DNA from 2 places in the Ovoidimarina sediminis genome. Region 1 is predicted to be linked to the other one. Evidence: riboswitches for the same ligand, from Rfam matches in the RefSeq annotation. Region 1 holds a riboswitch; the other holds the start of a gene.

Region 1 (10,265 bases):
TCGTAGAGACCTGTGAGGTCGAAGGCGTCCGCGATCCGCATCTCGTCAAGGATTGGCTCCGGCGCGAAATCCTCAACGCGAAGCGTCACCTCTGCCGCCGCAGCACGGTATGGTTGGGGTAGGCCCGCGATCGCCTCCTTGGCCATGTGCGCGATGTCCGCGGCATCGGGGGATATGTGTTCAGACCAGTCCATTCTGCGCCTCCGTATGGACAAAGAAGCCTGCCTGTGGAAGAGGCTTGGCCCGTCGAAGGAGCCCCGAAGATGACCGTCACACGTTTCGCACCCTCGCCCACCGGCTATATCCACATCGGCAACCTGCGCGCCGCTCTGTTCAACTGGCTGATTGCGCGGAAGGCCGGGGGCACGTTCATCCTGCGGTTCGACGACACCGATCCCGAGCGGTCGAAGGAGGAATATGTCGATGCGATCCGCGAGGATCTCGAATGGCTCGGTCTGACATGGGACCGGGAAGAACGGCAGTCGGCCCGGCTCGACCGGTATGCCGAGGCGGCGGACCGGATGCGCACCGACGGGCGGCTTTACGAGGCGTTCGAGACGCCGACGGAGCTTGACCTGAAGCGCAAGAAGCTTCTCAACATGGGCAGGCCGCCGGTCTATGATCGCGCGGCATTGGAGCTGTCCGAGGATGAGAAGGCAAAACTCAGGTCGGAGCGCGGGGCAGGTCACTGGCGGTTCAAGCTCGATCAGGAGCGGATCGAGTGGACGGACGGAATCCTGGGCGATGTGTCGATCGACGCGGCCAGCGTGTCGGACCCGGTGCTAATACGCGGCGACGGGCAGGTGCTCTATACGCTCGCCTCGGTGGTGGACGATCTTGAAATGGGGATCACCGACGTGGTCCGCGGATCGGATCACGTGACGAACACCGCTACTCAAATTCAGATTATGGCCGCCCTCGGCGGGACCCCGCCAGCATTCGCGCACCATTCCCTCCTGACCGGCCCGCAGGGAGAGGCGCTGTCGAAGCGCCTGGGCACCCTGTCGTTGCGCGATCTTCGCGCCCAGGGGATCGAGCCGATGGCCATCCTGTCGCTCATGGCGCGGCTCGGCTCGGCAGACCCGGTCGAATTGCGAGCGGCGCCCGAAGATCTGATCGAGGGGTTCGATGTCGGCCGCTTCGGCGCCGCGCCCACGAAGTTCGACGTGGCTGATCTGTCGCCGATGACCGCGCGGGTCATCGCCGCAATGCCCTATGACTTGGTGGCCGATGAGATTCGCGCCCACGGCGTACCCGACGACATCGCGCCGCGCTTCTGGGAGGTCGTGCGCGAGAATGTAGGAACGCGGGCAGAGATTGCCGATTGGTGGTCCGTATTTCGGGACGGAGCGACGCCGGTCATCGCCGAGGAGGATCGCGGCTTTGTGGCCGAGGCCTTGGCGCTTCTGCCGCCCTATCCCTATGACTCGGAGACGTGGGGCACGTGGACGACAGCGGTGAAGGAGGCGACCGGGCGCAAGGGCAAATCGCTGTTCATGCCGCTTCGTCACGCGATCACCGGGCGGACGCGTGGGCCGGAGATGGCGGATGTGATGCCGCTTCTGCAAAGCCCTCCAAAGGTCTGACATTCCTGACACAGGAAACCTCGCATCGATATCGGACGGCTAAAATTATGCCGCATTTGCCTGTAGAAACAGGTGGGTGAGGCGAAAGCGGAGCAGCAGATGGCCGACCACATTCCGGAAAACGCGAGGGCCGACCAGTCGGACGACTGCGTGTCGAAGAGGCCGTGGAGCGAGGTGGTGAGCCGCTCCGCCAAGCTGTTTATGTTCAATGCCGCGGGCGAGGGCGGGCGATCCTTTGGACGTATTCTGTTCTACATTCTCCTGGCCCTGATAGCGCTCGTAGTCGTGACTTTCGTCATCGACAGCATCACCGGATGGTTCTCCGACACCTTCGATTTCTGGCCATTCAACCGCGCTCCCGTGGAAGAGGAAACGAGCCGCGGATTGTTCGGCTTCGGCTCCGACGCGCCCAAGGCCGAAGAGGCCGCGGAAGAGGCGGAAAAGTGGTACTGCAGATGGAATCCGCTTTGCTGAAGCGGTCCTGAGGCGTTCTTACGCCTCTTGTACGGGGTGGGGTTTTCCCTAACCTCCCGGCATGGCGAAGCAGGCCCGGTTTCTCGAGGGCAACCTCTTTCGGCACATTACCGTGATGTCGCTTACCTCCTCTCTGGGGCTGATGGCGATTTTCGCGGTGGATTTCATCGACATGATCTTCATCGCAATGCTGGGGAAGGCCGAGCTTGCGGCGGCGATCGGTTATGCCGGGGCGATCCTGTTCTTCACCTCGAGCTTCGGGATCGGCATGGCGATCGCTTCGGGTGCGCTTGTGGCGCGGGCACTTGGCTCCGGCGATGCGTTGCTTGCTCGGCGGAGAGCGACGACGGCGCTGGTCTACAGCATCTTCTTCGGCGCGCTGTTCGCCGGCGCCGTGTGGATAAACCTGCGTCCTCTGGCCAGCCTCGTGGGGGCAAGTGGCCTCACCCTCGATCTGGCGGTTCTCTACCTTTCGATCATCATCCCGAGCCTTCCTCTCCTTGTCGTTGGAATGGTCGGCGGTGCGATCCTGAGGGCTCACGGTGCGGCGCGGAAGGCAATGCTGGTCACCATCACCGGTGGGGTGATCAACGCGGTACTCGACCCGATCCTGATCTTTGGCCTAGACATGGAGCTTGCAGGCGCAGCCTGGGCCAGTGTGGCGGCACGGGTCGGGATCGCAGTGTCAGCCTTCTTGCCAATCTTGCGCGAGCATGGCGGGTTGACGCGGCCGACGCCGGAGGCGCTTGCCAAAGATTTTCGGCCGATCCTGATGATCGCCTTTCCTGCGATCCTGACACAGCTCGCCACTCCCGTGGGGCAGGCCTATGTGACGCGTGCGATGGCCGAGTTCGGGGAGGCCGCGGTGGCGGGCATGGCAATCGTGGGGCGGATGACACCTCTGGCGTTCGGAGTGCTCTTCGCGCTGTCCGGTGCAGTGGGGCCGATCATCGGGCAGAATTCCGGGGCCGGGAAGACTGACAGAGTGGCGCGGGCCTATCGCGACGCACTTCTTTTCACTGCCGGGATCACCCTGCTGAATTCACTGATCCTGTTTCTTCTTCGTGAGCCCATAGCTGCGCTCTTCGACGCCCAGGGGATCACGCGCGAGCTTGTCTTCCTGTTCTGCGGACCGCTCGCACTCGCCTTTTTCTTCAACGGGATGATCTTCGTCTCGAACGCAGCCTTCAACAACCTCGGCCACCCATTCCAATCGACCTGGATCAACTGGGGACGGCACACGTTGGGAACGATCCCCCTTGTGATGATCTTCGCAGCGTGGCTCGGTGCGCCCGGCGTCCAGATCGGTCAGGCGGCCGGGGGCGTCTTCTTCGGGCTTGCCGCGCTTTGGCTCGCCAACCGAGTGATCCGGTCCGGTATGGCAAAGCCGGATCCGCGCGAACCTTTCTTCCGTCAAAGCCGCCTCTTCCAGATGCTCTATCACCGGCGGTGACAGTTAGAATTTCGGGGGTTCCACGTAGCGCGCACCCACCTCGTCTAGGTGCTGATCCACTAGGGCGCGTTCCTTTCGGGAAAGCACGCGGTGTCGGCTGTAGATCGGATCGGGTCGGTCGAAGGCGATCGGCGCGTCCCAGCCGTCGGTTGTGTCAAAGAAGCGCGCGACACCGTCGATCCCGTATTCGTTGAGGAACCCTTGCACGACCACGTCGATATAGCTGAGCAGCACGGGATGCGCGCGATCAGGTGCGCCGTGTTTGCCATGCGGGATCGTGTAGACCTCGACCGCCAGTTTGCGCGGACCCGAATGTGTGACCAGGGCGGCTTGCACGCGGTCGTAGGCGCGCTCGCGCTCGTCGAGGTCGCGCCAGTCGGCGCCCGGCACCCGCGCGATCAGCCCGTCGATTTCGCCGCCGTCGACTTCGACAGCGGTCAGGAAGGCCACGGGCCTCAGCGCGGTGTGCCGCCAGACTCGCCGCCAGCCCGTGAGAGTTGCCTTGTGAGCATCCTCATGGGCATGCGTGGCGCGGTTCACGAGAGAGCCGTATCCGAAAAACCATGGGTCGTGCATGCCAATCCCATGCCCGATCTGGCTGCGTCGCCTCAAGCCCAAATCTCCCCCTTGCCGGAATCCCACGGTATGCTAACGGTGGTAACGATCATGCGGGAGAATCCGGGCCGAAGCGTCCGGTGCCGAAGGAGCAACCGCCCCGGTAATCTCTCAGGCCGAAGGACCGCCTGATCGGACAAGACTCTGGAGAGTGGCGCATGTCGCGTCCGCCGAAGGGATAGCGATCTCAGGCGAAAGGACAGAGGGGGCATCGAGGATGCGCAGACCGCGCACCCAGAAAGATGCCCGGCGGCCAGGCCTCCGGGGAAGAGGGAGGAAGGCTCGTGTCAGATCTCAGACGCACGCCACTTTACGGCCTTCATGCCAGTCTGGAGGCGCGCTTCGTGCCCTTTGCGGGCTGGGAAATGCCCGTCCAGTTTGCCGCCGGGGTGATGAAGGAGCATCAGCATACCCGCGAGGCGGCAGGGCTTTTTGACGTAAGCCATATGGGGCAGGTCATTCTGCGGCCGGACAGCGGTGATGCGGCAGATGCAGCACGGGCGTTGGAGGCCCTGGTTCCGGCAGATATCCTCGGGCTCGGAGCGGGCCGCCAGCGCTACGCACTTTTCACCAGTGCCGAGGGCGGCATACTCGACGACCTGATGGTCGCCAACCGCGGCGATCATTTGTTTCTCGTGGTCAATGCGGCGCGGGCGGATCATGACATCGCGCATCTGCAAGACGGAATGACGGGCAAGGGCGTCACTGTTGAGCCGGTTGGTGATAGGGCGCTTCTGGCACTCCAGGGGCCGGCGGCACAGGCCGTGCTTGCGGCTCATGTGGCGGAAGCGGCGGACATGAGGTTCATGGACGTGACAGTGGTGTCATCGGCGTTCGGGGAACTCTGGATCTCGCGCTCGGGCTATACCGGCGAAGATGGTTACGAGATTTCCGTGCCCGCGTCCGAAGCGGAGAGGTTCGCGCGGGCACTTCTTGAGGACACGTGCGTAATGTCGATCGGTCTTGGGGCGCGGGATTCGCTCCGGCTCGAGGCCGGACTATGCCTTTACGGCACTGATATCGACGAAACGACGTCTCCTGTCGAAGCGGCGCTTACCTGGTCGATCGGCAAAGCCCGGAGGGTAGGCGGAATGCGCGAAGGCGGATTTCCCGGCTCCGAGCGCATTTTGCGGGAGATGGCCGAGGGAACCCAGCGCCTTCGCGTCGGTCTGGCCCCCGAAGGCCGCGCCCCGATGCGGGCCGGCACGAAAATTCTCGTCGGAGATGAGGAAGTTGGCGAGGTGACATCGGGCGCGTTCGGGCCCACGGTCGGCGCGCCGGTATCGATGGGATACGTCGCGTCAGGCCATGCGGCCACAGGCACGACGCTGGACGGCGAAGTGCGCGGCAAGCGCCTGCCGGTACGCGTGGCGGACCTGCCCTTCGTGCAGGCCGGTTTCAAGAGATAGAAATAGGGAAGGGATACCCATGAAGTTTACAGAAGAGCATGAATGGTTGCGCGTCGAGGGCGACGTTGTGGTTGTCGGCATCACCGAACATGCCTCCACCCAGCTTGGCGACGTCGTTTTTGTCGAGCTGCCGGAGGCAGGCACGACGGTGTCGAAGGATGACGAGGTCGTGGTGATCGAAAGCGTAAAGGCGGCCTCCGACATCCTCGCCCCGCTCGATGGCGAAATCGTTGAGGTGAACGACGCGCTTGCCGACAATCCCGGCCTCGTCAACGAGGATCCGATGGGAGATGCTTGGTTTTTCAAGATGAAGGCTGACGACCCGTCGCAGATGGACGACTACATGGACGAAGCCGCCTACAAGGCCATGATCGACTAGGCGGGGCCGGTCAATCGCCTCCGGCGGAGTTATTTTTGCCAAGATCAAGAATGGCCGGCGCCTGTCCGGCACGGCATGCGAGGAGTGATCCAAAGTGGCCTTCGAACCGACCGAATACCTTCCCTATGATTTCGCCAACCGTCGCCATATCGGCCCGTCTCCCGAGGAGATGGCCGATATGTTCGCGGCCCTCGGCGTGGAAAGCCTCGATCAGCTGATCGACCAGACGGTGCCGCAGGATATCCGCCAGTCGACTCCGCTTGATTTCGGCAAGCCGAAATCGGAGCGCGAGCTTCTTTGGCACATGCGACAGGTGGCGCAGAAGAACACGATCTTCACTACGATGATCGGGCAGGGCTATCACGGCACCGTCACGCCGCCTGCGATCCAGCGCAATATCCTCGAGAACCCAGCCTGGTATACCGCTTACACACCCTATCAGCCCGAGATCAGCCAGGGTCGGCTCGAGGCGCTTCTGAACTACCAGACGATGGTTTCGGATCTCACAGGCCTAGAGATCGCAAATGCCTCGCTTCTCGACGAGGCGACGGCGGCGGCAGAAGCGATGACCATGGCGCAGCGCGTTGCGAAATCGAAGGCGGGCGCCTTCTTCGTCGATGAGAATTGCCACCCTCAGAACATCGCCGTGATGAAGACGCGGGCCGAGCCGCTCGGGATTGAGGTGATCGTGGGGGCGCCCGACGACCTCGAACCGGAAGCGGTGTTCGGCGCGATCTTCCAGTATCCAGGGACCTACGGGCATCTCACGGATTTCACGCCGCATATCGCAAAGCTCCATGACGCGAAGGCGCTGGGCATCGTGGTAGCCGATCCTCTGATGCTGACGCTTCTCAAGGAACCGGGCGCGATGGGGGCTGATATCGCCGTGGGCTCGACCCAGCGCTTTGGCGTGCCGCTGGGCTTCGGTGGCCCGCACGCCGCCTACATGGCATGTCGCGACGCCTACAAGCGCGCGCTGCCGGGCAGGCTGGTTGGGGTCAGCGTCGATGCGCGCGGGAACAAGGCCTATCGCCTGTCGCTTCAGACGCGCGAACAGCATATCCGCCGCGAAAAGGCGACATCGAACGTCTGCACCGCGCAGGCGCTTCTGGCCGTCATGGCCTCGTTCTATGCCGTGTTCCACGGCCCCAAAGGGCTGAAGGCGATTGCCCAGCGGATCCATCGGAAAACCGATCGGCTGGCCCGGGGGCTCGAAGCTGGAGGATACAGGATCGAGCCTGAGTATTTCTTCGACACGTTCACCGTCGAGGTCGGCGCGCTTCAGGGCGTCATCCTCGAGGCGGGCCGCCGCGAGCGCATAAATTTCCGCAAAGTGGGTGAGACGAAGATCGGCATCACTGTGGACGAAACCGTACGCCCTGCGGTGCTTGAAGGCGTCTGGCGTGCCTTTGGGCTGGATTTCAGCCGCGACGATTTCCCCGCGGATTATCACCGTGTTCCCGAGGCGCTGGTGCGCGAGACGGAGTATCTGACCCATCCGACCTTCCACCATAACCGCGCTGAAACCGAGATGATGCGCTACATGCGCCGCCTTGCCGATCGCGACCTCGCCCTCGACCGCGCAATGATTCCGCTCGGGTCGTGCACGATGAAGCTCAATTCCGCGGCCGAAATGATGGCGATCACCTGGCCCGATTTCGCGAACCTTCACCCTTTCGCACCGGCGGATCAGGTTCAAGGCTATCACGAGATGATCGAGGATCTGTCAGCGAAGCTGTGCGAGATTACCGGATATGACGCAATGTCGATGCAGCCAAATTCGGGCGCGCAGGGTGAATACGCCGGCCTTCTGACCATTGCCGCTTATCACAAAGCGCGTGGCGAAGCACACCGCCGGATCTGCCTGATTCCCGTTTCGGCCCATGGAACCAACCCGGCGTCAGCCCAGATGGCGGGCATGGAGGTGATCGTCGTCAAATCCGCTGAAAACGGCGATATCGACCTCAATGATTTTCGCCAGAAGGCGGCGGAGGCGGGCGACAAACTTGCCGCCTGTATGATCACATATCCCTCGACCCACGGAGTTTTTGAGGAAACCGTGCGCGAGGTCTGCGACATCACGCATCGCTATGGCGGGCAGGTCTACATGGATGGGGCAAACCTCAACGCGCTCGTCGGGCTTGTGAAGCCTGGAGAAATCGGATCGGACGTGAGCCACCTGAATCTCCACAAGACATTCTGCATCCCCCACGGCGGTGGAGGCCCCGGCATGGGTCCGATTGGTGTTAAGGCGCACCTGAAACCCTTCCTGCCCGGTCATCCCGAAACCGGCGGCCAGTCAGTTTACGAAGCGACCGGCGGGCGTGAAGGACCAGTCAGTGGCGCACCCTTCGGGTCGGCTTCGATCCTGCCGATCTCCTGGGCCTATATTCTGATGATGGGGGGCAGCGGGCTGACCCAGGCCACCAAGGTTGCGATCCTCAATGCCAATTACATCGCGAAGCGGCTAGAGGGCGCCTATGATATCCTCTTCATTGGGGCGCACGGGCGCTGCGCCCATGAGTGCATCATCGACACTCGGCCCTTCGCAGAAAGCGCAGGTGTGACGGTCGACGATATTGCCAAGCGACTAATCGACAACGGCTTTCATGCGCCGACCATGAGTTGGCCCGTCGCGGGTACGCTGATGGTGGAGCCGACAGAAAGCGAAACGAAGGCCGAACTTGACCGTTTCTGCGACGCGATGCTTGCGATCCGCGAGGAGATCCGGGCGATCGAGGAGGGCAAGATCGATCCCGAGAACAACCCACTCAAGCGCGCGCCGCACACGGTCGAGGATCTGGTAGGAGAGTGGGACCGTCCCTACTCGCGGGAAGACGGCTGTTATCCAGTTGGCGCGTTCCGCGTCGACAAGTATTGGCCGCCAGTAAACCGGGTCGACAATGTCTATGGCGACCGGCACCTTGTCTGCACATGCCCGCCACTGGAAGATTATCTCGACGCGGCGGAGTGAGGACGTTGGAGCGATCGCTGAGGATCCTCATTACAGGTGGCACAATCGACAAGGTCCACGACCCGCGGAGCGAGGGGCTATCCTTTTCTCCGGACGGGGCGACGCATATTCCCGAAATGCTGAGGATCGGGCGCTGTCATTTTCCGGTGGTCGAGCTCTTGATGCTGAAAGACAGCCTCTACTTCGAGACGGGCGACCGGGAAGCGATCGCTGATGCCGTGAAACGAGCGCCGGAGGAGGCGGTGGTCATCACCCATGGCACGGGCACGATGGGTGAGACTGCGCGCTTTATTGAGGCGCGCCAGCCGGGCAAAACCGTCGTGCTGACAGGCGCGATGCGGCCATTTTCGCTTTACGCCTCGGATGGCGAGTTCAACCTCGGCGGGGCGATCGCGGCGGCCCAGATCGCACCGGCGGGGGTGTGGGGTGTCATGAACGGACGGGTGTTTCCGGCAGCGCGGCTCGACAAGAACGTTGAACAGGGGCGGTTCGACCTGTAGGGGGCGAAGCCTGGGCGGTTGAGGCAAGTGGTACGATCCAGAAGCCCTTCATTACAATCCTTGCGAACTGCGTTGCTGCTGATAGCCGCATTGAGGTTTGCGAAATGAGGCTCTGCACTGTGGAACGATTGGCCAATCCTAGCTCCTTAACCGCCCGAGCGCGGCCTGGTCCATGGCGTAAAGGAGTGGTCATCTGCATGCTCTTCGCCTTGCTTGGCGGGCTTTTGCTTGCCGGTCACCTGGGGGTGGAGGCTGCGTCCGGCCTTCTGGATGTGCGGAGCCGCCTGGCCAATGAAATAGTCCATTCCCCGTTCTTCTGGGGGCTCCTTTTGGCCTATGTTTTGCTGATGACGACGCCTTTCGTTCCGGGCGCGGAGATCGGGTTACTTCTTCTTGTGACACTTGGGGCGGACGCCGCCGGATATGTTTACATTGCAACTGTCACCGCACTTCTTCTGGCCTATTCCCTCGGTCGGCTGGTGCCGCTGGACGCGCTTTGGGCGGCATGGGTGACAATCTCGCCCAGCGATGTGCCACGGGTGCCGGATTTCGACGGATCGGCACATCCGATTGCGCGCAGTCTGTTGCGTCACCGGTGCTGCGCGGTCGCGTTGCTTCTGAACCTGCCTGGCAATGCCGTCCTTGGCGGTGGTGGTGGAATCGCCTTCGCTGCGGGGCTCAGCCGCACCATCACCGTCCCCCAATTCGCACTGACCGTGGCGATTGCAGTCGCTCCGGTTCCGGCCGCCGTATTCCTCGGGGCAAGCCTCTCCCCGTGAGCCGCGCACGCTCTATTGACTTCATGCGGCGGTTGCACCAAAACCGCGCGCGATGGGGCCGTAGCTCAGTTGGGAGAGCGCGTCGTTCGCAATGAC
Region 2 (10,265 bases), on a different contig from region 1:
GACGACCTTCTGACGAACTCTGATATCGCGCTTTACATGGCGAAGCGGGATGGTCGCGCGAGGGTCCGGCATTTCGAGCATGCCGATCTGGAGCGGCTGCGCGAGACCAAGAGGCTGGAGGATGACCTGATCCGCGCCGTGGAGCGGCAGGATATCATTCCGTTCTACCAGCCGCAGGTGGATGCGCTGACCGGGCAGGTCGTGGCCCTTGAGGCGCTCGCACGCTGGCGTCACGCGGAAAGGGGCCTCTTGACGCCCGACAGCTTCATCCCGGTTGCCGACGAGCTTGGCATCCTGCAGATGATCGACAAGCAAATCCTTGAAACCGCCGTTCGCGAATGTTCTGCCGCGTTCAGCTACTGGCCTGAGCCGCCGGAATTATCGTTCAACGTCAGTGGCAAGCGGCTGACGATGGAAGCGCCGGCGGCAATCGGCGAATGCGTGGGAACGTATCCCGGGCAGGTGAACTTCGAGCTGCTGGAGAGCATATTCTTCGAACGGGAAGGCAACGCCCTCATGTTGCAGATCGACGCGATGCGAGAGCTTGGAATCCGGTTCGAGATGGACGATTTCGGCAGTGGAAACGCCTCTCTCGTGGCGTTGCGCCGGGTATCGCCTGACCGGATGAAGATCGATCGTCAGCTTGTCGGCCCGATCGTCGGCTCGGAGGATGCGCGCTTGCTGGTGAAATCCATTATCGGCATCTGTCTGACGCTGGGGATCGGGGTGACCGCGGAAGGCGTGGAAACGGTCGAGCATGTCGAGATCCTGAAGGATCTGAAATGCGACCGGTTGCAGGGGCACTTCTTCTCGCCGCCCGCGCCTCTCGGGGATTTGCTGGGGCACCCGTTCTTCGCGAGGCGCGTTGCGTAGCTGCGCCGTGCGGTGCGTGGCGTGCACACGCGCCGCAGATTTCTGTTGATCGACTCAGGGCGATCCCCTATGGCGCGCGTCAGTGATGACTGTGCCGGGAGAAGGTGGGGGAACCCGCCGCCGAAGGAGCAACCGCCCCGGAAACTCTCAGGTCCAAGGACCGGCATGGTTGAAACACTCCGGAAAGCGGCCCGGGAACGGGCCCACCGTAGGAGAAAGCCCGGTCTGACCGGGTGAAGCTCTCAGGTTCCACGCACGGAGGGGGCGCGCGGCGAAGGCCGCAGGTGCGAGGAGTACGTCCATGCCCAAAGTTGCTGTCATCGGGGCCGGTGTCACCGGCCTGACCACTGCCTATGAGCTTCTCGATCGGGGCTGCGAGGTTACGGTGTTCGACCGGAACCGCTATGCCGCGATGGAGACGAGTTTTGCCAACGGAGGCCAGCTTTCGGCGTCGAATGCCGAAGTCTGGACCCAGTGGGGCACCGTTCTGAAGGGCCTGAAATGGATGCTTCAGGCGGATGCGCCTTTGCTCGTCAACCCCGCGCCGACGCTGCACAAGATGCGCTGGATGGCGGAATTCCTTTCGAACATTCCGAACTACCGCGCCAACACCGTGGAGACGGTGCGGCTGGCGATCCAGGCGCGGGCGGTTCTGTTCGAGATGGCCGAGCGTGAAGGGATCGATTTCGATCTGGAGCGGCGCGGGATCCTGCACTTCTATGACCGGCAGAAGGATCTGGCCCATGCGCGGGCGGTGAACGTGCTTCTGCGCGAGGGCGGGCTTGACCGGCGCGAGGTGAGTGTCGACGAGATCCGCGAAATCGAACCGCGGCTTCAGGGCGATCTGATCGGCGGGTTCGTGACGCCGTCGGACAGTTCGGGCGACATTCACAAGTTCACCATGGGCCTTGCCCGGGCCTGCGCGCGGCGCGGTGCGGTTCTGCGGTTCGGCGCGACGGTGGAGCGGCTTGAGGCGCTGGGCGGCAAGGTGCAGATCACCGAGGGCGGCCATGCGCAGATCTTCGATGCCGTCGTTGTCAGCGCGGGGATCCACAGCCGGGAGTTCGCGCGCCAGCTGGGCGACCGGGTGAACATCTATCCGGTGAAGGGCTATTCGATCACCGTGAATCTCGAGGATGCCGAAAGCCAGGCGGCTGCCCCCTGGATCAGCCTGCTCGACGACCGGGCGAAGATCGTGGCGAGCCGGTTCGGAGCCACGCGGCTTCGGATCGCCGGGACGGCCGAGTTCAACGGTGCGAACCGCGATATCCGGGCAGACCGGATCCGGCCGTTGACGGAATGGTGCGAACGGCACTTCCCGGGGATCTCGACCGAGAACGTCACGCCCTGGGCGGGCCTGAGGCCGATGATGCCCTCGATGCTGCCCCGGGTCGGGCGGGGCCAGGCGCCGGGTGTGTTCTACAACACCGGCCACGGGCACCTGGGCTGGACGCTGTCGGCCGCGACGGCGCGGATCGTCGCCGGATCGGTGGCCGAAGACCTGAGCGCCGGGGTGGTGCAGCCGGTGGCGCTGGCGCAGGCCGCCTGACGAATTGGGCCTCCCCGCGCTTGTCGGGGAGGCCCTTCCTTGCTTGATCGACGCTGGGGCGCGTCAGGTGTACTTGCGGATCTCGCCGGATTTCAGGCGCGAGAGATAGCTGTTCAGTTCCGCCTTCACGATCGGCATCAGGAAGTAGAGGCCGATGATGTTGACGACCGCCATGGCGAAGATCGCGGCATCGGAGAAGTCGATGACCGGGCCGAGGTTGGCCGCGGCGCCGATGACCACGAAGATGCAGAAGATCACCTTGAAGATGATTTCCTTGGTCTGCCCCTCGCCGAACAGGAAGGTCCAGGCCTTGAGACCGTAGTAGGACCAGCTGATCATCGTCGAGAAGGCGAACAGGATCACCGCGATCGCCAGCACGTACTGGAACCACCCGAAGGCCGAGGAGAAGGCCGCGGAGGTGAGCGCCACGCCGGAATTGCCGTCGACCGTCTGGATCGCCGTGCCGCCCTCGTTCAGGAGGTACATGCCGGTGTTCGGGTCGGAAACAAGCTGACCGGTGATGATGATCACAAGCGCCGTCATGGTGCAGATCACGACGGTGTCGATGAACGGCTCCAGAAGCGAGACGAAGCCTTCCGTGATCGGCTCCTTCGTGCGGACGGCCGAGTGGGCGATCGCCGCAGAGCCGACGCCCGCCTCGTTCGAGAAGGCGGCCCGCTTGAAGCCCTGGATCAGCGCCCCGACGAAGCCGCCGGCAACCCCGAGCCCGGTGAAGGCGCCCTCGAAGATCTGGCCAAAGGCCCAGCCGATCTTGTCGGCGTTCATCAGGATGATGATGAGGGCCGTCACGACATAGAGGATCCCCATGAACGGCACGACCTTCTCGGTCACCCGCGCGATGGATTTCAGGCCGCCCACGATGACCGCGAAGACGATTCCCGCGAACACGAGGCCGGTGATCCAGCCCGGGTATTCGCCCACGACGTTCGTGATCTGGGCATGAGCCTGGTTGGCCTGGAACATGTTGCCGCCGCCCAGAGCGCCGAGGATACAGAAGATCGAGAACAGGACGGCGAGGATGCGCCCCGCCGGGATGCCGCGCTCGTCAAAGCCCTTCGTCAGATAGTACATCGGGCCGCCGGAGACGGTGCCGTCCTCGTATTCGTTGCGGTATTTCACGCCGAGCGTACATTCGGTGAATTTCGACGCCATGCCCATGAGGCCCGCGAGGATCATCCAGAAGGTCGCGCCCGGCCCGCCGATCCCGACAGCCACCGCGACGCCCGCGATGTTGCCAAGGCCGACCGTGCCAGACAGTGCGGTGGCGAGTGCCTGGAAATGGCTGACTTCACCGGCGTCGTTCGGGTCGGAATAGTCGCCCCGCACAAGGGCGATGGAATGGGGAAAAGCACGAAACTGAATGAGACCGAAATAGACCGTAAAGACCGTCGCCGCGACGACGAGCCAGGCCACGATCCAGGGAAAGCTGGTTCCGGGGAACGGGCTGAAGATCAGGTTGACGAACCAGCCGGTGGAACTTGCGAAAATCTCGTTCACGCGTTCGTCGATGGATTGCGCCAGGGCGGGCGAGGCCGCCGCAACCATGGCAAGGGGCGCCAGAACCGACGCCTGAGTTGTCTTTTTCATGTGTGTCCCTGTTGTCTGTTGGTCATGGAACGATCGTGACGGCGACGGGCGAGGCTTGCGCGAGGCTGCCGGCGACCGAGCCGAAGAGCCGGGATGACAGGGACGAATGACCCGTCCGGCCGATGACGATCTGTGAGGCGCCCGCCTCTTCGACGATGGCGCACAGCGTTTCGGCGATATGCCCGTAGCGCAGGACCGTCGAGACGTTCACGCCGTCGGCGCGCAGCTTTTCCGCGATCGGCCCGATCAGGGCTGTTTCTGCGCGGTTCAGCTCTTCCTTACGGCGTTTGTGCCGTTCTTCGAGTTCCTCAGGGGTGAGGAACGAATAGGGTGACCATTCGAGGACATGCGCAATCACCAGCTCGGAACCGTCGGACTTCGCCAAATTGGTGGCGAAGTCGAGGGCCGACCTGGCGCTCTCGCTGTCGTCGAAGCCGATTACAATCTTTCGTGACACTCTTCCCTCCTGTCTTTTCAGGTTTTTTTCGTGCCCCGAGCGTAGCCGCAAAATCGGCTCATGAGGAAAAATTATTCTCGTGCCGCAAAAATGGGCGTTCAGCCTGCCGTCGCGGTGCTGTGAAGCGTCAGAAGCTGGGCCATGGCGGCGGAGGCGAGGCGGGACGAGATGCCGTCTGCCCGGCTGGTCAGAACGATCGGGATACGGGCACCCAGGACGATCCCCGCCGCATCCGCGCCGGCAAGGTAGACGAGCTGTTTCGCGATCATGTTGCCGGCTTCGAGATCGGGGACGACGAGGATATCGGCCTCTCCCGCCACGTCTGACGCGATGCCCTTGGAAAGTGCTGCGGATTTCGACACGGCGTTGTCGAATGCAAGTGGTCCGTCGATGATGCCGCCGGTGATCTGCCCGCGATCGAGCATCTTGCAGAGCGCCGCGGCTTCGATCGTCGAGGGCACTTTCGAATAGACGGTTTCGACGGCGGAAAGGATGGCGACCCTCGGCTGTGCGATTCCCAGGGCATGTGCGAGATCGATGGCGTTCTGCACGATGTCGCGCTTGGTATCGAGATCGGGAAAGATGTTGAGCGCCGCATCGGTGATGAAAAGCGGCTTGGGGTAGTGCGGGACGTCGAGGCCGAAGACATGGCTCATCCGGCGCTCGGTTCTGAGACCTGTATCGCGGTCGACAACCGGCCCCATGAGTTCGTCGGTGTGAAGCTTGCCCTTCATCAGGATGCCCGCCCGGCCCTCGCGCACCAGTGCGACGGCTTGCTCGGCGGCGGCGTGACTGTGGGGAGCGTCGATGATTTCGACCCCGTCGAGGCTGAGCCCGGCGGCTTCGGCCGTGGCCTCGATCTTCTGCGCCGGGCCGACGAGGATCGGCTCGATCATGCCTTCGGCCGCCGCAGCCATCGCTCCGCCCAGCGAAAGTGCGTCGCAGGGGTGGACGACGGCGGTGGGTGTCGCGGGCTGGCCTGCCGTGCGGGCGATCCATTCCCGGAACAGCACGCCCGGCTGGTGGGTGCGTTCGACGGGGAGTGCCGCGCGGGGGCGGCGGATCTTTTCGCTGGGCGCGAGGACATCGACGGTGCCCGAAATGACCACGAGGCCGTTCTGGTTGGTGCAGGTGCAGTCGAGGGTGAGCGCGCCGCGGCTTTCATCTTTCGAGGCGACGCGAAGACGGACGGTGACGGTATCGCCCACGTCGACGGGATGATCGAAGGACAGTGCCTGCCCGACATAGCGCGCGCCGGGGCCCGGGAGTTCGGTGGCCAGAAGGCTGGTGATCAGCGCCGTGCCCCAGATGCCGTGGGTGACGAAGCCCCGGAAATCTTCGGAACTTTCATAGGCCACGTCGGTATGGGCGGGGTTCGCATCGCCCGACATGGTGGCGAGGCGGGCGATGTCGCCGGGCCGGAGCGTCGTCGTCAGCTCGGCGGTGGTGCCAATCTCGATCTCCTCGAAGGTCATGTTCTCGATGAAGCGCATCGCGTGCTCCTGCCCCGCGGCGGGGTGATCCGATCCTGTTCCTGCGGTGCGCCGGTCAGGGCGCGCCGATCTCCGTCACCCGGGCCTTGAAGAAGGGAAAATAGGCGGGCGTGCCGAAATGATTACCGCCCTCGACGCGGGTTGGAAGGCGATATCCGCCGAAATCGCGAAACTCCGAGGGTGTGCCGCCGAAAGGCTGTTCGCGAAATGTCCTTTCGGGGTTCTCGTTGCTCCAGCGCTGGATGAAGACGCTTTTCGGCGCGCCGGAGGCGTCGACTGTGATGTCGACGACTTGCGAGAAGGCGCCGAGGGTGACGGTGGCGCGGGCAGTGTCCGGGTCGACCTCCGACCAGGTGACACCCTCGCCTGGCAGAAGGCTCGTAGGTGACCAGAAGGCGGCTTCGGCGATCACGCGCCCGAATGCGGCGCGGTGGTGATCGGGGCCGTGCGCGCGCACGACGGGGATGAGGTTCAGAAGCCAGAACCGTGTCCACGACCCGTCGGGCAGGGCGCCGTCCGATCCGCTGAGCGGGCCGGTTCTGACCTTCCAGACAAGGCCATGGGGCGGGGAGAGGATCTGGCTTGCGTTCATCGGCTGATACTTCGGGGCATCCTTCGTGCCGAGGCCGAGGGTGCCCGTCATCTCGATCCGGACGGCTGTGCGGATCGGGGTGCCGGGAGCGATCGTGTAGGTGAAATAACGGTGCGCCGGTTCTGGCAGGCCCGCGAGTTGTGCAGGGTCGAAGGTGGCGCCATTGGGTTGTGCCAGGTCCGCGAGGCGAAGCCAGGCCGCGGCATCGGCGCGGTGATCGGCATAGCGCCAGGCGAGGAGAGCAAGGAGAGCGGCGAGAAGGACGGCAAGCGGATAGAAGACCATGGCCCGTGCGCTCATTGTGCCAAGACGGGGTGCTGCGTTTCGCGCCAGGTGTGGAAGAAAGCCTCGGCTTTCGCGAGATTTGCCTGGGCCTCGGGGCTCAGCCCGTCATGGAGATGTTCGAAACAGGTGCCACTTATGGCGAGCAGGTAGGCCGGGCAGGTGGCCCCGAAGTGAAGCCGGGCAAGCGCGAGGACGGTGACGGGCGCGATTCGGTGGCTGTTCACCTCGCCCCGTTCTTCCGGTTCGAGCGGATCGAATGCAAACGGGGGCGGGGCCGTCAGTGACGCATCGACGAAGACGACGGAGGAGGCCGTGGCGATGGCGACGGCGTGTTCCGGTTTCAGCTGGAAATCGGTGACGATCTTGATCCCCTGGCGCCCGCTTTCTGACAGGCGGCGCGCGAATTCCGGGCCGAGCCCGTCATCGCCGCGGCCGGGATTGCCGTAGGCGATCAGAAGCATCACGGATCTTTTGTCCTGCAATCGAGCACCGCGCCGTCCGGCCCGATCAGTTCGACCTGAAGCGGCATCTGCCCGAGCGCGTGGGTCGCGCAGGACAGGCAGGGATCGTAGGCGCGGATCGCGACTTCGACCTCGTTCAGCATGCCCTCGGTGATTTCAGGCTGGCCCGACAGGGCGCGCACGGCGACGTCCTTGACCGCGCGATTCATGCCCTCGTTGTTGTGCGTGGTCGACACGATCAGATTGCAGTAGGTGACCTGATCGTTCTCGTCGACCTCGTAGTGGTGAATGAGATTGCCGCGCGGGGCCTCGATCACGCCGATGCCCGACTGGCGGCGTTCGCCCTTTGCCACGAGATCGGTGCCCTGCAGGTTGGGGTCGTGGAGGAGGTCGCGGATCTTTTCGATGCAGTGGACGACCTCGATCATCCGCGCCCAGTGGTTTGCGAGGATCGCGTGCTGGGTCTGGCCGTCATTGGACGCCAGAAGCTCTTGCCGGGCCGCTTCGGCGCGGGGGGTGTCGATGACGCTTGCCGTCATCATCCGGGCGAGCGGGCCGACCCTGTACCAGCCCGCCTCGGGCCCGAGGCTGCGGATATAGGGGAACTTCATGTAGGACCATGCGCGCACATCCTCGAGCAGAACCTCGTGGTAGCGGGTGCAGTCGAGCTGATCGAAGATGTCGCTTCCGTCGGAGCCGCGGGCCCGGAGGTTTCCATCATAGAGATCGAGCGCGCCGTCGCCGGGCCGGACAAGCGAGAGGTAATGCGAGGGGAAGGCGGCGAAGCGTTGGACGGCATCGCGGTTCTCGACCGTGTAGTCGCGGGCGAGCGCCAGCGCGTCGTTCGCCCATGCCGCCATGTCGTCGATCACCGCGAGAAAGGCATCGCGAGTTTCAATCGGCAGGTTGCGGTTGATGCCACCAGGCACCGCGCCGGTGCCGTGGATTTTCTTGCCTGCCGTGGCCTCGATGATGTCCTGCCCGAACTTGCGCATCAGGATGGCGCGGCGGCCGAGTTCCGGTTTCTCGCGCAGCACCTCGAAGATGTTGCGCCGTTCGGCAGGGGCGCCGAAGCCGAAGAGAAGATCGGGGGAGGCGAGGTGGAAGAAGTGCAGGACATGGCTTTGCATGACCTGCCCATAATGCATCAGGCGGCGCATCTTCTCGGCGGTGGGAGGAAGTTCGTCGACCCCCACGATGGCATCCATCGCCTTGGCGGCCGCAAGGTGGTGGCTGACCGGGCAGATGCCGCAGAGCCGCTGGACGATGACCGGCACCTCCCAGAGGAGCCGGCCCTGGATGAACCGTTCGAAGCCCCGGAACTCGACGATGTGAAGACGGGCCTCGTCGACCTGGCCTTCGGCGTCGAGATGGATGGTGACCTTGCCATGACCTTCGACGCGGGTGACCGGCGAAATTTCGATGAGGCGTGGTTCGCTCATGGGCGTCTGACCGTCATTGCCTGGATTTCAGTCAAACCGGATCCTTTCGCGTTCGAAGCCCTGAAACCGGCCGGCGAGAAGCGCGATCAGCGTGTCGTGGATCACCTCGCCCGAGGGTGCGCAGCCGGGGATGTTGTAGTCGATCTCCACTACCGCCGAACAGGGATAGACCTCGTCGAGCAGAAGCGGCAGGGCCGGATCGTTCGGGATGTTGTGGGTCTTGTTCTCGATGTAACGGCCGGTGATGAACGCCTCTTCCAGGCATTCGCGCAGCGGCGCGTCGGAATGCATGATCGCGTTCCGCATCGCGGGCAGGCCCCCCATGATCGCGCACTGGCCGAGCGCGATCAGCACGTCGCAGTTGCGGCGGAATTCGCGCAGGACGTGCACGTTTTCCTCGTTGCAGCAGCCGCCTTCGATGATGCCGATGTCGCAACGGCGGGTGAATGTCTTGAAATCGGTGAGGGGGGAGCGGTCGATCTCGACCTTAGACATCAGATCGATGAGCCGTTCGTCCATATCGAGGATCGCCATGTGGCAGCCGAAGCAGCCGGCGAGGGAGGCGGTGGCGACACGGGCCTTGCGGATCTCACTCATCACGGGCCTTCTCGATATCGCTGCCGATCAGCCCCCTGTCGAACTCGCGTTCGCCGATCGGGGTGGCGAAGCCCACGCCCTTGCGGATGATGCAGCCGACCGGGCAAACCTCGGCCGATACCGCGAAATCGGTGATCTCGGCATCGGTGTCGGAAAGATCTTCGCCGTTCACGGCAAGGCGACGGTGGATGCCGCGGCCCACGTAGCCGAAGACGCCCTTGCCATCGACATCCTGGCTGGCGCGGATGCAGCGGCCGCAGGAAATGCAGCGGTTGGTGTCGAGCGCGATATCGGGGTGCGAGGCATCGACGGCGCGGCATGGCTCCAGATACGGGAACTTGGTGGGATGGGTCATGTCGAGCCGGTAGGCCATCGCCTGAAGCTCGCAATTGCCGCTGGCCTCGCAGATCGGGCAGAGGTGGTTGCCCTCGTGAAACAGCATCTCGACAAGATCGCGGCGAAGCTTGGTAATATGCGGGGTCTCGTTCTCGACATTGAGACCCGGGCTGGCGGGTTCGGTACAGGCCGCGACGCTGCGCCCGCCCGCCTTTACGGTGCAGACCCGGCAGCTTCCCTGATGCCGAAGACCCTCGTGATCGCAAAGCCGGGGGATGTAGACGCCGGCGGCATCCGCGGCGTCCATGATCGTCTGGCCCGGTTCGGCGGTGATTTCGACTCCGTCGATCGTGAGCGTGAAGCCGGTCATTCGTTGAAATCCTTGTCGAAGACGTGCGAGCGGCGCTTGGCGAGCTTGCGCGCGCCGTCGATGGCGGACTGAATATCGAAGGTGGCGCGGATGCGATCTTCGGACGGTTTGACCATCGCGGAATAGACCAGCGGGAAGTTTTCGAGGGTCGACAGGATCGGGTTCGGCGATGTCATGCCGAGGCCGCAGCGGCTGGTTTCGA

The links. A riboswitch is a leader RNA that binds a small molecule or an ion and turns the genes downstream of it on or off. The one in region 1 is predicted to bind glycine.
Region 2: another riboswitch for glycine. It lies ahead of RXV90_RS10035 (D-amino acid dehydrogenase); the one in region 1 lies ahead of gcvT (glycine cleavage system aminomethyltransferase GcvT).

Annotation. Positions count from the first base shown of each region.
Region 1 is NZ_JAWHTE010000004.1:2,918-13,182, forward strand. Features, by position in the region: gene RXV90_RS06155 (metallopeptidase family protein) at 1-194, opposite strand, end outside; gene gltX (glutamate--tRNA ligase) at 264-1,586, shown strand; gene RXV90_RS06165 (hypothetical protein) at 1,686-2,060, shown strand; gene RXV90_RS06170 (MATE family efflux transporter) at 2,122-3,513, shown strand; gene RXV90_RS06175 (gamma-glutamylcyclotransferase family protein) at 3,517-4,125, opposite strand; glycine riboswitch at 4,173-4,265, shown strand; gene gcvT (glycine cleavage system aminomethyltransferase GcvT) at 4,413-5,537, shown strand; gene gcvH (glycine cleavage system protein GcvH) at 5,557-5,916, shown strand; gene gcvP (aminomethyl-transferring glycine dehydrogenase) at 6,011-8,890, shown strand; gene RXV90_RS06195 (asparaginase domain-containing protein) at 8,896-9,390, shown strand; gene RXV90_RS06200 (hypothetical protein) at 9,588-10,169, shown strand; tRNA gene RXV90_RS06205 (tRNA-Ala) at 10,224-10,265, shown strand, end outside.
Region 2 is NZ_JAWHTE010000007.1:14,364-24,628, forward strand. Features, by position in the region: gene RXV90_RS10030 (EAL domain-containing protein) at 1-873, shown strand, start outside; glycine riboswitch at 959-1,046, shown strand; gene RXV90_RS10035 (D-amino acid dehydrogenase) at 1,175-2,422, shown strand; gene RXV90_RS10040 (alanine/glycine:cation symporter family protein) at 2,486-4,030, opposite strand; gene RXV90_RS10045 (universal stress protein) at 4,053-4,487, opposite strand; gene RXV90_RS10050 (bifunctional enoyl-CoA hydratase/phosphate acetyltransferase) at 4,586-5,980, opposite strand; gene RXV90_RS10055 (DUF6544 family protein) at 6,036-6,872, opposite strand; gene RXV90_RS10060 (hydrogenase maturation protease) at 6,869-7,318, opposite strand; gene RXV90_RS10065 (Ni/Fe hydrogenase subunit alpha) at 7,318-8,760, opposite strand; gene RXV90_RS10070 (NADH-quinone oxidoreductase subunit B family protein) at 8,788-9,357, opposite strand; gene RXV90_RS10075 (2Fe-2S iron-sulfur cluster-binding protein) at 9,350-10,063, opposite strand; gene RXV90_RS10080 (NAD(P)H-dependent oxidoreductase subunit E) at 10,060-10,265, opposite strand, start outside.